Regions from separate parts of the Azospirillum sp. 11R-A genome, predicted to be linked through region 1. Evidence: riboswitches for the same ligand, from Rfam matches in the RefSeq annotation. Region 1 holds a riboswitch; each other region holds the start of a gene.
What was found. Region 1 has a riboswitch for manganese ahead of VH569_RS03830 (manganese efflux pump MntP family protein). Riboswitches for the same ligand answer to the same signal wherever they lie in the genome.

Region 1 (5,162 bases):
GTGTTCCTCTATGCCTTCCACCAAGCGCGGGTGCGCGGGGCCTTGCTGCAAACCGGCGAATAGCGGGTAGAGTGTCCGCCCAATTCCGTCAGCCGCACCGGAGACAGCCGCCATGACCCCGTCCTCCTCCACCCCCGACCTGTTCAACCGGCTCGTCGCCGGGGCGCGGCCGGACTGGTCGGCCTATGTCGACCATGCCTTCGTTCGCGGGATGGGCGACGGGACGCTGCCGCAGGAATGCTTCCGTCATTATCTGGTGCAGGATTACCTGTTCCTGATCCATTTCGCCCGCGCCTATGCGCTCGCCATCTACAAGGGCCGCGACCTGCGCGAGATGCGGGCGTCGCTGAACGGGCTGAAGGCGATCCTCGACATGGAGATGGACCTGCATGTCGGCCTGTGCGCCGGCTGGGGCCTGCCGGCCGCCGAGCTGGAGCAGGCGGCGGAGTCCAAGGCGACGATGGCTTACACCCGCTACGTGCTGGAAACCGGCCTGCGCGGCGACCTGCTGGACCTGCATGTCGCGCTCAGCCCCTGCATCATCGGCTATGCCGAGATCGGCCGCCGGCTGGCTGCCCTGCCGGGCGCGCTCGACGACGCCAACCCCTATCGCGTCTGGATCGCCGAATATGCCGGCGATGCCTATCAGGAGGTGGCGCGAGCGGCGCGGGAAAATCTCGACCGTCTGGCGGCCGACGGCATGACCGAAGCGCGCTTCCCCCGGCTGCTGACCATCTTCCGGCAGGCGTCCCGGTTGGAAGCGGATTTCTGGGAGATGGGGATGACCTTGGCGGGATGAGAGGGGAGCCTCGGCGCCTCCTCACCCCATCGTGTGCTCCAGCAGGATCTTCGCGCCCAGCCCGATCAGCACCACACCGCCGGCCATTTCCGCCCAGCGTCCCAGATGGTTGCCGGCGGCCTTGCCGATCAGCACGCCGCCGAAGGCCACGGCAAAGGTCACCACGCCGATCAGCGCCGAGGTCGTCACCATGTCGACATCGACCAGCGCCAGCCCCGCCCCCACGGCGGCGGCGTCGATGCTGGTGGCGACGGCGGTGGTCAGCAGGGCCAGCCATTCGGCGCGCACGCTGCGCACCGGGCCGCAATCCTCCTCGCCCTCATCCTCGCCGTCCATGATGGCGTTGCGCAGCATCGCTCCGCCGACCGCCAGCAGCAGGCCGAAGGCGATCCAGTGATCGACCGACTCTACCAAGCTGGCGAAGGCGATGCCGATACCCCAGCCGACCAGCGGCATGGCGAACTGGCAGACGCCGAAGGCGGCACCCACCCGCACCGCCTCCGGCAAACCGGCACGGCGCGAACAGGCCCCGCGGCCGAGGGCGGCGGCAAAGCTATCCATCGAAAGGCTGAAAGCGAGCGCGAGGGACGTGGCGATCATGGCTATTCCCGGGCCAGACAACACAGTGGAATCGGGCGGACTCCGGCTGGCCGCGGAGATGTCCGATCCACTGGTCTCGCCGGGTCGACCCTCTGGTCGCCGTGCGCGCCATGGCGGTAACGGCCGGAGGCCGGAACCATCCAAGTCTGTTGACGCGAACCCCACCGGATCGCTGCCGGCGGGTGGCTACTCCCCAATGACGGCGGAAGTCCTACAGGGACTAGGGGCTTGGGTCAAGCGCCGGTTTGCCGCAGGTGCGAATTGCGGCCGCGCAGGTAGGTGGCGGCCACCGAGCGGTCGTCGCCCAGCGTCACCTGGATGAACAGTTCCTCCTCCAGATCGCCGTCCACCGCCTTCATGCGATGTCGCATAGCCGGCGTCGCGGCGGGATCGAGCACGACGAGGTCGGCCCAGCGGCCGGGCTCCAGGCTGCCGATCTCGCCGGCCATGCCCAGCGCTTCGGCATTGCCGCGGGTCATCCAGTGCAAGGCGGCGAGCGCCGGCAGGTTCTGGCGCCGCAGTTGCAGCACCTTGTAGGCCTCCGCCGCCGTGCGCAGCATGGAATAGCTGGTGCCGCCGCCGACATCGGTGGCGATGGCGGTGCGCACCGGCCGCTCCGGCTTCGACAGGGCGTCGAGGTCGAACAGGCCGCTGCCGATGAACAGGTTGCTGGTCGGGCAGAAGACGGCGACCGAGCCGCTCTCCGACAAACGGGACATCTCCGCGTCCGACAGATGGATGCAGTGGCCGAACAGCGAGGTCGGCCCCAGCAGCCCGAAGCGGTCATAGACGTCGGTGTAGTCGCGCGCGCCGGGGAACAGCCGGCGCACCTCGGCGATCTCGTCGGTGTTCTCCGACAGATGGGTCTGCATATGGACACCGGGATGCTCGCGCAGCAGCGCGCCGGCCGCCTCCAGCTGCGCCTCCGTCGAGGTGATGGCGAAGCGCGGCGTCACGGCATAGCGCTGCCGCCCGGTCCCATGCCAGCGGCCGATCAGGTCCTTGCCGTCGCGGTAGCTGCTGTCGGCCGTATCGGTCAGGGCGGCGGGCGCATGGCGGTCCATCATCACCTTGCCGGCGATCAGCCCGGCGCCACGCGCCTCGGCCTCGGCGAACAGGGCATCGACCGACTGCGGGTGGGCCGAGCCGTAGACCACCGCCGTGGTCGTGCCGTTGCGAAGCAGCTCGTCCATGAAGAAGGATGCGTTGGCGGCGGCATGGGCCGGGTCGGCGAAGCGCTGCTCTTCGATGAAGGTGTATTTCTCCAGCCAGTCGAGCAGCTGGGCGCCGTAGGAGGCGATGACCTGGGTCTGCGGGAAATGGATGTGGGTGTCGATGAAGCCCGGCAGCACCAGCTTGCCGCTGTGGTCGTCGACCGCCACCCCGTCCGGAACCCGGCCGCGCAGGTCGTCCCAGTCGCCGGTCTCCAGAATCCGCCCGTCCGCCCCGACCAGCAGCAGCCCGTCCTCACGATAGGTCAGGCAATCCATATCGCCCGGCCCGGCGGGCGCGCGATGGAAGCTGAGCAGGCGCCCACGGATGGCGGCGGAAACGGGGGCAGCGATAGACTGGTCGGGCATGGGGGTCCGGTTCGATGGAGTGCTGTGAGGGAGGGTTACTTAATGTCCCCGGCCCACGCCGCCAACACCGCCCGCTCCTGCGGGGTGATTCCGGTGATGTTGGCGGGGGGCATGGCGCTGCTGTAGCCGGCTTGCAGGCGGATCTGCTCGGCATGGCGGCGGATGCCGTCGCCCTCCAGCACGACGCCGCGCGGCGGGGTGGCGATGCCCTCCCACACCGGCTGGGCCGCATGGCACATGCTGCATCGGGTGGCGACGATTTCCTCCACCTGGGCGAAGCCGACCTTCACCGCCGCCGCCGCGGCCGTGTCGGCCGTCGCCGGCCCCATGGTGCTCAGCCAGATGCAGCCCAGCATGCCGGCGACGGCGACCCCCCAGGTCCACCAGGGCGTCGGCTTGCCGGCATGGCGGCTGTTGAAGAAATGGCGGATCGCCGTGCCGACCACCAGGACCAGCGCCACCATCACCCAGTTGTAGCGGGTGGAGCTGACCAGCGGGTAATGGTTGGAAAGCATCAGGAAGACGACCGGCAGGGTCAGGTAGTTGTTGTGCAGCGAGCGCTGCTTGGCCTTCTTGCCCAGCGACGGGTCCGGCGTCTCGCCGCGCAGCATGGCGGCCACCGTCTTGCGCTGGTTGGGGATGATCAGCATGAAGACGTTGCAGGCCATCATCGTCGCCATCAGGGCGCCGACCTGCAACATGGCGCCGCGCCCGCTGAAGATCTTCGTCATGCCCCAGGCTGTCGCCACCAGCATGACGAAGCCGGCGACAGCCAACGCCCCGTCGTTGCGGCCGAGCGGCGACTTGCACATCAGGTCATAGGCGACCCAGCCCGCCACCAGCGCACCGACGCTGATCGCCACCGCCTGCCAATGGCTGAGCGCCAGCACATCCTGGTCGATCAGGAACAGGTCGGCGCCGCGGTAATAAAGCACGCACATCAGGAAGAAGCCGCTGAGCCACGTCGCGTAGGATTCCCACTTGAACCAGGTCAGATCCTCCGGCAGCTGCGGCGGCGCGACCATGTATTTGGTCATGTGGTAGAAGCCGCCGCCGTGAATCTGCCAGGCGTCGCCCGCCGTCCCGGCCGGCGCCCCTGCCCGGCGGCGCAGCGAGGCGTCGAGATGGATGAAATAGAAGGACGATCCGATCCAGGCGATGGCGGTGATGACGTGCAGCCACCGCGCCAGGGCGTTGATCCATTCCCACAGGATGGGCTCCATCGCGCGCACGCTCCTTCCGGTCAGGTCGATGGCTTGACTGTAAGGCCAGTGTGCAGCTGCGGAAAACCATTCGTCCGTCCCAACAGCTTCAAAAAATGACGAAAGATGGAAGGGTGCCGACCGCGCTGCCGGTTGCCAACCCTCCTGCGAATTGGTAGAGGGGCTTACCCTTCCCCGCACCGCACGGCTCTCCGCGATGCCCACGTCCGGCAGCACCGTCACCCGCCGTGCCCTTCTGATGCTGCTCGCCGCCGCCTTCGCGCTGCTGGCGATCATCATGATGTCGGGATGGCTGGCGGACAGCACGCAGCGATATTCCCGTTCCGTCAGCCGGATAACGGCCCTGCGCGTCGCCGCCGGAACACTGCTCAGCCAGTTGCAGGATGCCGAGATCGGACAGCGCGGCTACCTGCTGACCGAGGACCGCCAATATCTCAAGCCCTACGAGGCGGCGGTCGCGGCGGTGGACGCCACCATCGCCCGGCTGCACGAACTGGCCGACGACGATGCCGGCGAGATGCACATCGTCGACCGTCTCGTCGGTCTGGCCGCCGCCAAGCGGGAGGAGCTGGCGGAGACCATCGCCCTGATGGAGGCCGGACGCCGGGACGACTCCCTGGCCATCGTGCGCACCGGCCGCGGCATGCGGCTGATGGACGATGCCCGGCGCTCGCTCGACGAGCTGATCACCCCCGCCGATGCCCAGCTCGACACCCAGCTCCGCGCCCTGACCGGGCAGGCCAGGACGTCGGGATGGGTGGCGATCCTGGGCGGCCTGTTCATCCTGCTGGTCGTCGGCGGCGCCGTGTGGATCGCGGTCGGCTACACGCGCGCCCTCATGCAGGCGCAGCGCGCGATCCAGGCCCTCAACGATTCCCTGGAGCAGCGCGTGTCGGAGCGCACCATGGAGTTGCAGCGGGCCAACGACGAGATCCAGCGCTTCGCCTACATCGTCAGCCA
Region 2 (5,162 bases), on a different contig from region 1:
CGTCCTTGCCGCGCCCCGGGAAATTTGATCTGGTGCGGCAGCATGGCCTTACCGGGGGTTGAACCATGGAGCTGTCGGCGGAAAATTCCGCGGATGCCGTCGCCGCGCTCTGCCGCGCCATGCTGCGGCCGGTCGAAAGCGCGTCCGCCTTGCGGGAGATCGAGGCATTGCTGGAGCGTCTCCGCCATGCCCCGCCGGACGAGCGTGCCGCTTGCGCCATGCAGGTGGGCCACCTGACCGGCGATGCCGATCCGGTCCTGCGCCTGTCCGCGCTGGCCGCGATCACCGGCGATCTGCGCCGCTATGACGAGCTGCTCGACCTGATCGAACCCGAGTTCGCGTGCCCGGATCTCGACCGTTTGCTTCACATCTACTGCTGCATGGGCCGCCAGCTTTTCCTGATGCGCATGGACGGGGCGAGCCGGCCCGGTTTCTTCGAGGACAGGCTGTTTCCCCACTATACCCGCCTGATCGGCGCGATCCGCGACCGGCTCGGCATCGCGCCGCGGCCCCGCCCGGCGGGCAACCCGGCCACCGGGCGGGTCGTGCTGGTGACGAACCAGTTTCTGTCGCTGCGCCACCAGCCGTCGCGCGACCTGCTGTCCTATGCCGCGGTTCTGGAGGAACGCTGCGGCCGGGAGGTGGTGATTCTCAACACCAACATCATGCCCGCCGACATCCACAGCCTGTTCGTGCCGTCCTTCGCGTCCTCCGTGGAGCCGGCCTTCGACGGCAAGCAGGTGATCGAGGCGGACGGCCGCACTTTCCGGATGCTGTCCTCGACCGGCCGCGGGCTGAGCCGGGACAAGATCGACTGGTTCCTGCGCGCGGTCGACTGGCACGACCCGGACGTGGTGGTGTCGCTGGGCGGATCGGTCATCGTCGCCGACCTGCTGGCGGCGGTGCGCCCCGCCCTGTGCATCCCCACCACCAGCGGGGCAACGCCGTCGCTGGCCGGCATCGTGCTGGATTTCGGCGGTGGCAGCCGGCCGGCGAGCGGTCCGCTCGCTGCGTCGTGGCGGCCTTTCCGCTTTCTGCATTCGCTGATCGGTGCGCCGGAACCGGATGGGACGGCGCCTTCCAGGGCGGCCAGCCGGGCCGGCTACGGCCTGCCGGACGATGCCTTCCTGTGTCTGGTGATCGGCAACCGGCTGGACGAGGAGGCCGACGGCTCCTTCCTTGCGATGCTGGACTCCCTCATCGACCGTGCGCCCCGGGTGGCGGTGGCCTTCGCCGGCGAAGCGGGGGCGCTGCCCGGGCGTCTGCAAGGATCGCGGCATGCAGGGCGCCTGTTCCACCTGGGCTATGTGACCGACATGGCCGATCTGATGCGAACGGCCGACGCCTATGTGAATCCGCAGCGCACCGGCGGTGGCGCGAGCGCCGCCGAGGCGCTGGCTGCCGGCGTTGTCCCGGTTTCGCTGCCGGTCGGCGACGTATCGGCCGTCATCGGCGCCCGGTTCGTCGTGCCCGATTATGCCGCCGCCGTGGAGCGGCTCGCCCTGCTGGCCGGCGATCCGGCCATTTTCGCCGAGGCGGCCGCCGGAGCCCGGAGCCGGGGGGCGGGGCGTGCCGATCCGGCGGAAGCCGCGGCGGCCCTGTCGCGCTACCTGGACGAAGCCGTCTCGGTGCATTGGCCCTGCCCGTGACCGACGGCGTGACGACGCCAAGGGTTCATAGCCAGGGCTATAGAATGAAATATTTGTAATTCGACAGTAATGGCCAAAGCATCCCCGCCTCGGGGTGTAGATGGTGGCCGTCCTGAAAGTGCAATTGGCCGTTCGCCTCGGCGGTTGACGCCCAATGACTGTCGATATATGGTCGCCGCAGTTGGGGAGTAGCTTCCGGCGCCTCGCCGGGAACGTGTCAACATTCTTGCGCCCGCTGCGGTGCATGGCACGTTCAGCGGACAGTCGTCTGCCTAGCGAGACCAGTGTGCCCGAGGGTCCGCGCCGGCCGGATTTCGGACATGCTGTCTCATGTGTCCGGCAGGATCCGCTCCGTGACTCCTCTTTCAATCGCGGTACTGTCGCTCAGCATGTCGGCCGACGCCTTCGCCGCCTCAATCGGCCGTGGCGCGTCGCAGCGCCCCAGCGTCGCCGTCGCCCTGAAGGGCGGGCTGGTGTTCGGCGTGGTCGAGGCCATCACGCCGCTGGTCGGCTGGGCGCTCGGGCTGGCCGCCGCCAGCTATGTCGCCGCCGTCGACCATTGGATCGCCTTCCTGCTGCTGGGCGTGGTCGGCGGCAAGATGGTCTGGGAGGGTTTCCAGCCGGAAAGCGACGACGCCAGAGAGCGCGCGCGCCGCGCCAGCCCGTGGACTCTGGTCGCCACCGCGGTCGGCACCAGCATCGATGCGGCAGCGGTCGGCGTCTCGCTGGCCTTTCTCGGGTCCGACATCGTCACCATTGCCCTGTCCATCGGCTTCGCCACCTTCGCGATGACCACCATCGGCATGCTGATCGGCCGGGCCGTCGGCCATCGCATGGGCAAGATCGTCGAAGTGCTCGGTGGACTGGCGCTGATCGCGCTCGGCACCTCGATCCTGGTCGAGCATCTCGGCCTGTTCGCCTGACCGGGAGCGGTGGGGAGCGACGACGAGAGGTGATGCGCGAAATGAAAATAATCCTATAAACCGGGAAAATTTCTTATAGGCTTGCCGCGTGTTTTTTTCAACCGCGGAGCCTTGCCATGCCCCTCGACAGCCGCAGCTTTACCAACGACCGGTTCCCCCGCTGGGCCGAAGAGCCGCCGACCCCTGCCGAAGGCTCGCTGGTCCCCGGTTCGCAGTTCCATGAGGAGCAATGGATCATGGCCGCCGGCATGCTGGCCCGCGGCAACAGCTTCCTCCAGGTCTCGCGCGCCATGGGGTGCAGCCGCACCACGCTGTGGCGGGCCTATTACGGCTCCAAGGATTTCCGTCACAGGGTCTGGTGGGAAAGGCAGGCGCTGAACCGCGAGGCGGAACTGCGCCTGTCCTCCCTGCGGGTGCTGGTGGCCGAGCAGATCGAGCGGCTGGTCACCTCGGGCGATCCCGCCACCGTGCGCTGGCTGGCCGAACGGCTCGGCCTCATCCCCGGCCTCGGGACCGCCCGCACCGCCTCGCGGGACAGTCGGGAGGTGGGGGCGGAGGAGGGGCCGCGGGCGCCCCGTCCGGAAGACCCGCCCGCCGTCACCGTCCCCGAACTCGACGACGACCTTCCCGGGGCCATCCGCGAACGCTGCCCGCCCAGTCCGGAACTGGTCGCCGCCGTCGTCGCTCAGCCTGAGGCCGAGGGGCCGACGGGCGTCTTCCCCTGGACCGTCAACCAGTACGAGGAGTATCCCAACCTCAACCCCGGCCCGGTGAGCCGCCGCGCCGCCGGCCCCTTTGGCCGGCGGTAGATGGAACATGCGGCGGATTCTGTTCCACGCCGTTCCATCCCGCCGCCGGCCAGGACGGAGGCACCCCCCGGTCAGACCGCGAAATTAGGCTTTCCCGCCAGGATGTTGGAGGTCACGTGCCGGATGTCGCGCAGGCCGCACATCGCCATGGTCACGTCCATCTCCTTGCGGATGATCTCCAGGCACTGGGCCACACCGGCTTCGCCGCCGGCCCCCAGCCCATAGAGGAAGGCGCGGCCGATGAAGGTGCCCTTGGCGCCCAGCGCCAGCGCCTTGACCACGTCCTGGCCGGAGCGGATGCCGCCGTCCATCAGCACCTCGATGCGGTCGCCCACCGCCTCGACGATGGCCGGCAAGGCGGAGATGGACGAGATGGCGCCGTCAAGCTGCCGCCCGCCATGGTTGGAGACGATCAGCGCGTCGGCACCGCTGTCCGCCGCCATCACCGCGTCTTCCGGGTCGAGGATGCCCTTCAGGATCAGCTTGCCGCCCCAGCGGTCCTTGATGCGGCGCACGTCGTCCCAGTTCAGCGTCGGATCGAACTGCTCCGCCGTCCAGGACGACAGCGACGACAGGTTGCTGACCCCGGTGGCGTGGCCGACGATGTTGCGGAAGGTGCGGCGGTGGGTCCGCAGCATGTTGATCGACCAGCGCGGCTTGGTCGCCATGTCCAGGATGTTGCCGACGGTCAGCTTCGGCGGGGTGGACAGCCCGTTCCTGATGTCCTTGTGGCGCTGGCCGAGGATCTGGAGGTCGAGCGTCAGCACCAGCGCCGAACAGCCCGCCGCCTTGGCGCGGTCGATCAGCTTGTCGATGAAGGTGCGGTCGCGCATGACGTAGAGCTGGAACCAGAAGGGCTTGTCGGTGTTCTCCGCCACGTCCTCGATGGAGCAGATGCTCATCGTCGACAGGGTGAAGGGCACGCCGGCCTTGGCCGCGGCGCGGGCGGCCAGGATCTCGCCGTCGGCATGCTGCATGCCGGTCAGGCCGGTCGGGGCCAGCGCCACCGGCATCGCCACCGGCTGGCCGACCATGGTGCTGGCCAGCGTCCGGTTGGTCATGTCAACCGCCACGCGCTGGCGCAGCTTGATCCGGCCGAAGTCGGACTCGTTGGCGCGATAGGTCGACTCCGTGTAGGAGCCGGAATCCGCGTAATCGTAGAACATCCGCGGCACGCGCCATTCCGCCAGCTGCCGCAGATCCTCGATGCAGGTGACGGGCCGGTCGGTGAACAGGTTCGCCCAGCGCGACGGCGGCCGCGAGGAGGGCATGCGAACGGAGGTCATGGGGCGTGTCTCAACGGTTGCGCGCGAAACGGAAGGGCGTCGATTTGGCCACTCCGTCCGCACACCGTCAAGCCATGGCTGCGGCGACGCTGCCCTTTTGCCTTGCTGTCCCGGCGCTCAGCGCGCCGGCTTCGACCTGGGCTTCGGTTTCGACGGCTTGGCCTTCGGCGGCGTCATCATGGCCTTGAACATCGCCGTCTGGGCTGCCGACTGGTTGCGCCGGGCCGCCGACATCGCCGCGGTGGTCCACATGCCGCTGGCGCGGTTGGCCCAGGACAGCCACGCGCTCATGAAGGGATTCTTGGTCATCGTGGAAGCGACTCCGGAATGGGGGATACCGACGACAACAGCGCCGGGACCCCCGATGTTGCACTGCACAGTGTTGCGGCAGCCGCCCGCCCAAATTTTCGGCGAACCTGCCGATTCTTGGGCAGATTCGTGAAGGCCGGGCAGCCCTGTTCAGCGGAGGAAGTCCTTATCCCCGCAAGGGGAGAG
Region 3 (5,162 bases), on a different contig from region 1:
GGTGGCCAGCAGGGACAGGGGCATCAGCACGGCGGCGAATACGGTGAGCAGGCTGAGACCGTAACTGCCGAAAACGGCGGCGATCTGCCGGGGAACAGAATGATCGACCCAGGCATAGGCGATCAAATTCCAGGGAAATCCTGTCAGCACATGGCCGCGCAGCCATTCCGATGCCGTCCACAGCAGGGCAAAGACCGTTGCGCCGGCCACCCCGCCCCACCGCAACCGGACGAAAATCCAAGCGGGTATGGCGATGAAGAGCGCCAGGAATGCGGCAAGCCCTCCGACCGCGGGGGCCGCCATCCAACCGAAGCGTTCGGCGTCAACGGAGAAACTCTCGCCGATCCAATGAATCCCGGCGATGAAGTAACCCATGCCAAAGCTCCAGCCGGTCAGAGCAGCGGCGGCCGGTCCGGCTCTGCAAAGCAGGAGAAACAGACCACCAAGACCCAGCACGAGAAAGGGCGGGAGCGAAAAGGGCGGGAGGGCAAGCACGGTCAGGGCGCCGAGCAGTGCCGCCAGCGGACCCTTGACGAAGGTGCTCCGCATGACGCGTGTCATTCGGAGCACCGCTTCCCATGTGACTCTTTGCGGAATGAACCTGTCGACACGTTCGCCCCATCCGTGGTCCATATGATCGGTACAAGGCACGGTGCATGCTCCAGCCGCTGGAGAAGCAAGAGGTTTTCCACGCTCGCCGCCGTTCCGTTGACGGTTGTTCGCATGCGGCTGTGCAGGATATCATCGGTGCGATGATCAGATTTCGCCGCCTCACCCCTGTCCTGCTGCTCCTGGGCTTCGTGTTTGGATTGGTCCTTCCGCTCTCTGGGCAATCCCTGAGGCCGGATGCGGCAGGGGGAGCGACGTTGATATGCTGTCCGGAGGACTGCCCCTCCGGCAGTAGCAGCGCGGAACGCAGCGAAAGCGGATTGGTCGTCGCCTGCAGCCATGGCGGGGCCTGCCTGGTGCTGCCCGCTTGGCAGAAGGTGACCGCGCCGACCATCGTCATGGCATCCCCTTTCCGTCCCATGCCATCCGACCCTGATAAGGGCCGCTCGTTCGCTCCCGGTCAGCGCCCGCCCATCCGGGTCGCCGTCTGAACGTCCGGGATCCGGGCGACAGCCCACCCCTGGATCGGGCCATATGGCCTCTCCGCATATTCCAGCTACTTTGGACGGCCCGCCGCCCGCCGTCTCCGCCGTTCGTCAAACGGAAGGTCCGAATCATGCTTTGCAGCCGCGCAGTCCGTGCCGCCATTATGTTTGCCGCCCCCTTGATGGCCTGGGTATTTGCTGAAGCCGCTTCGGCGCAGGCATCGGCCAATCCAGTCCAGCCGCAGCCAGTCCCTTACGAGCGGGTGCTGGGAGACCCCAAAGCGCCGGTCGAGGTGATCGAATACGCATCGCTGACCTGCCACCATTGCGCCACCTTCCACAACTCGGTGCTGCCGCAGGTGAAAAAGGAACTGGTCGAAACTGGCAAGATTCGCATCGTCTACCGGGACTTTCCCCTCGATCGTATCGGGCTGGAGGCCGCCACCCTGGCCCGCTGTGTGACGCAGGAGCGCTACTTTCCCCTGTTGGAGGTTCTTTTTTCCAGCCAGGACGGGTGGGCGCACGCCGCGGATCCGGTGGAAGCTCTCACACGGATCGGCAGCGTTGCCGGTCTGTCGCGCACCGCTGTCGAGAAGTGCCGGAACGACCAAGCCCTGCAGGATGCCATCCTGCAGTCGCGCATGGGGGCCGAACGGTTCCACGGCGTCGACTCCACGCCCTCCTTCGTGATCGGCGGCAAGACCTACAAAGGGGTTCTGCAGTTCGAGGAGTTCCGGAAAGCCGTGGAGCCCTTGCTGCCGAAACCCTGAACGGCGCCAAGGTCGGCTGGCAGGCCGCCTTCTCTTCCCGTCAACTTGCACATAGGAACATCGACGATGAAGACCATCCTCATGGCTGGCACCATCATCCTCAGCCTGACCGGCCTGGCCGGCGCCGCGCCGGTGAGCGTCGGCGATCTTTCGGTCGAGCGTGCCTGGGCGCGTGCGACCATTCCCTCCGCGAAGACCGGCGCCGTCTATTTCACCATTCGCAACACCGGTGCGCGGCCCGACCGGATCTTGGCCCTGGAAACCACAGTTGCCGGACATGCGATGCCGCACCAGACCATGCAGGAAGGCGACGTCTCGCGCATGGTGGAGGAAAATTCCCTGAGCGTTCCCGCCGCCGGAGTGCTGGAGTTGAAGCCTGGTGGAACCCACATCATGCTGATGGATTTGAAAGGCGGCCTGAATCCGGGCCAGTCCTTCATCCTGAGCGTTACCTTCGAGCAGGCGGGGACGGTTTCCGTTCCGGTCACTGTCGGGCGCGCCGGCGCCATGGGACCGGAATGACCACGCCATGACCCTGCTCCGCCGAATCCGCGCCACCCTCTGTGTGGTAGCCGGTGTTGCCCTTATAGCCGTCTATGTTCTGGCTGGGCGGCAACCCGCAAGTGTAGAGACCCGTAGCGAGATGGCGCCGGGTCGCTCGATGGCCGAAGGCGCCCGCTGGCAACTTCTGGACGAACAGGGACGTCCGTTCGTTCCCGATGATCTTCAAGGACGTCCGACGGTCATCGTCTTCGGCTTCACCCACTGCCCCGACAGCTGTCCAACCTCGCTGTCCTACCTGGCCGGTGTGCTCCAGTCACTCGGACCGCGGGGGGACGCCATCCAACCGCTGTTCCTGACCGTGGATCCGGAGCGCGACAGCGTTGCGGTGATGGCGGACTATACCGACCTGTTCGACTCCCGTATCCGCGGGGTTACCGGCGCACCGGATCAGATGGCGGCGGCATTGAAGGGGCTTGGCGTCTATGTCCGCAAGGTGACGCAGGACGGGGGGTACAGCATGGACCACAGTGCGACCATCCTGCTGCTCGACTCGCGGTCGCGCTTGCGCTCGACACTGGCCATCCATGAGGGAGAGGAGGTTGCTGCTCGGAAGATCGAACAACTGCTCGTTGCAGAAGCCGGAAGCCATTGACACCCAAGCCCGGATTAGGATGCGCCGTCGCACTTGCGGAAAGCCGACGACGAGGTCCCTTCGCCGGGGAGACCGCCGAGTGTTTCTGGCCGGGCGCCATAAGGAGGAGAGCACACTGTCAAATGAAGATATTTTAATGTCACTTCATTTCTACCATAATCCGAATGTAATATTTGAGTTGGAAGGACCAAGAGGCATGCCGGACCTCTTCTCTAGGGATTGACGATGAAAATGTAGAGCGTTAATGTCGCTCTCATTGGGGAGTAGCTTCCGGCAGCCAGCCGGGAACACGTCAACATTCTTGCGCTCAAGGGCGCATGGCGCGTTCAGTGGACAATCGTCTGCCTAGCGAGACCAGTGTGTTTGACGATCCGCGCCGGCCGGATTCTCGAACGCGCTGTCTCACAAGACCGGCGGACGCAACGATGACCCCTCTCTCGATTGCCGTACTGTCGCTCAGCATGTCGGCTGATGCTTTCGCCGCTTCCATCGGACGTGGTGCATCCCGCCGGCCCAACTTTCCGGCTGCGCTGAAGGGTGGTTTGGTGTTCGGTGCCATTGAGGCTGTCACCCCTTTGATCGGCTGGGCGTTGGGATTGGCTGCCGCCGGCTTCGTCACTGCCGTCGACCATTGGATCGCATTCGCGTTGCTTGGCCTTGTCGGCGGCAAGATGGTCTGGGAAGGGTTCCAGGCCCAGGAAGACGAGGGCGATGCCGCCTCCCGCTCAAACCCCTGGGCCCTTGTCGCCACGGCGGTCGGCACCAGCATCGATGCTGCCGCGGTCGGCGTATCGCTGGCGTTCCTCGGCACCAACATCATCGTCATCGCCTTGTCGATCGGCTTTGCCACCTTTGCGATGACGACCATCGGCATGATGATCGGCAAGGCGGTGGGCGTGCGCTTCGGCAAGGTGGTGGAGGTGCTTGGTGGCATGGCGCTGATCGGTTTGGGGTGCTCGATCCTCGTCGAGCATCTGGGCTTGATTGCCTGATCTCCCCGGCGAAGACCGGGTCGGAAAGCATCGGACCAACACCACTCCGATGGACGCAGCTTGCCGCACCACGGGTACACTGACTGGTATTGAACGAAAGCAGCGAGGTCAGCTTTGTCGCTCCGCTCCATACCCAGCAGCGTCGTCGCTCTGGGCTTCGTCAGCCTGTTCATGGACGTTTCATCGGAGATGATTCACAGCCTTCTGCCGGTGTTCCTGGTTTCGGTCCTCGGCGCCAGTGCGCTATCGGTGGGCTTCATCGAGGGCATCGCCGAAGCGACGGCGTCCATCACCAAGGTCTTCTCCGGGGTGGTCAGCGACTGGGCCGGACGGCGCAAGCCCTTGCTGCTGCTTGGCTATGGCATGGCCGCCCTGACCAAACCGGTATTTCCGCTCGCCGACACGCTGGCCTCGGTGCTGCTCGCCCGCTTCCTCGACCGCATCGGCAAAGGTGTTCGCGGGGCGCCGCGCGACGCGCTGGTCGCCGAGGTGACGCCGCCCGACCTGCGCGGCGCCGCCTTCGGCCTGCGGCAGTCGATGGACACGGTTGGAGCGTTCGCCGGCCCCGCACTTGCCATGCTGCTGATGGTCCTGAGTGGCGACAACTTCCGCCTCGTGTTCTGGATTGCCGTCGTCCCGGCCTTCGTCGCCGTTGCGGTGATCCTGTTCGGCGTGCGCGAGCCCGACCGGGAACCGTCCGGCGAACCGCGCCGCTTCCCGATCCGGCGCGGTCAGCTGCGGCGGCTGGACGCGACCTTCTGGGGCGTGGTGATGCTTGCATCACTGCTGACGCTGGCGCGATTCAGCGAGGCCTTCTTGCTGCTCCGCGCCCAGAGTGTGGGCGTCGAGGATGCCTACGCGCCGCTGGTTCTGATCGTCATGAATTTTGTCTACGCGATTTCCGCCTACCCGCTGGGTCGTCTAGCCGACCGGCTGGACCGGCGCAACTTGCTGGCCATGGGTGTCGGCCTGCTCGTCCTGGCGGATCTGGTTCTTGCGTCGGCTGGTTCCGCACCGGTTGTGCTGGCCGGGGCGGCGCTGTGGGGACTCCACATGGGCGCCACCCAAGGCCTGCTCGCGGTCTTCGTCGCCGATGCAACGCCCGCAGACCTTCGGGGAACAGGCTTCGGCCTCTACAATCTTCTGACCG

Region 2: another riboswitch for manganese. It lies ahead of VH569_RS29430 (manganese efflux pump MntP family protein); the one in region 1 lies ahead of VH569_RS03830 (manganese efflux pump MntP family protein).
Region 3: another riboswitch for manganese. It lies ahead of VH569_RS30335 (manganese efflux pump MntP family protein); the one in region 1 lies ahead of VH569_RS03830 (manganese efflux pump MntP family protein).

The regions. Positions count from the first base shown of each region.
Region 1 covers NZ_JBCEBL010000002.1:41,544-46,705, reverse strand. The annotation lists gene VH569_RS03840 (ABC transporter permease) at 1-63, shown strand, start outside; gene tenA (thiaminase II) at 113-799, shown strand; gene VH569_RS03830 (manganese efflux pump MntP family protein) at 821-1,399, opposite strand; yybP-ykoY riboswitch at 1,482-1,606, opposite strand; gene guaD (guanine deaminase) at 1,633-2,979, opposite strand; gene VH569_RS03820 (urate hydroxylase PuuD) at 3,015-4,202, opposite strand; gene VH569_RS03815 (sensor histidine kinase) at 4,399-5,162, shown strand, end outside.
Region 2 covers NZ_JBCEBL010000031.1:33,195-38,356, reverse strand. The annotation lists gene VH569_RS29435 (glycosyltransferase) at 66-1,649, shown strand; yybP-ykoY riboswitch at 1,831-2,001, shown strand; gene VH569_RS29430 (manganese efflux pump MntP family protein) at 2,003-2,572, shown strand; gene VH569_RS29425 (hypothetical protein) at 2,689-3,381, shown strand; gene VH569_RS29420 (alpha-hydroxy acid oxidase) at 3,453-4,667, opposite strand; gene VH569_RS29415 (hypothetical protein) at 4,785-4,976, opposite strand.
Region 3 covers NZ_JBCEBL010000033.1:71,743-76,904, reverse strand. The annotation lists gene lnt (apolipoprotein N-acyltransferase) at 1-549, opposite strand, end outside; gene VH569_RS30350 (DsbA family protein) at 1,226-1,864, shown strand; gene VH569_RS30345 (copper chaperone PCu(A)C) at 1,931-2,386, shown strand; gene VH569_RS30340 (SCO family protein) at 2,394-3,020, shown strand; yybP-ykoY riboswitch at 3,267-3,367, shown strand; gene VH569_RS30335 (manganese efflux pump MntP family protein) at 3,446-4,012, shown strand; gene VH569_RS30330 (MFS transporter) at 4,127-5,162, shown strand, end outside.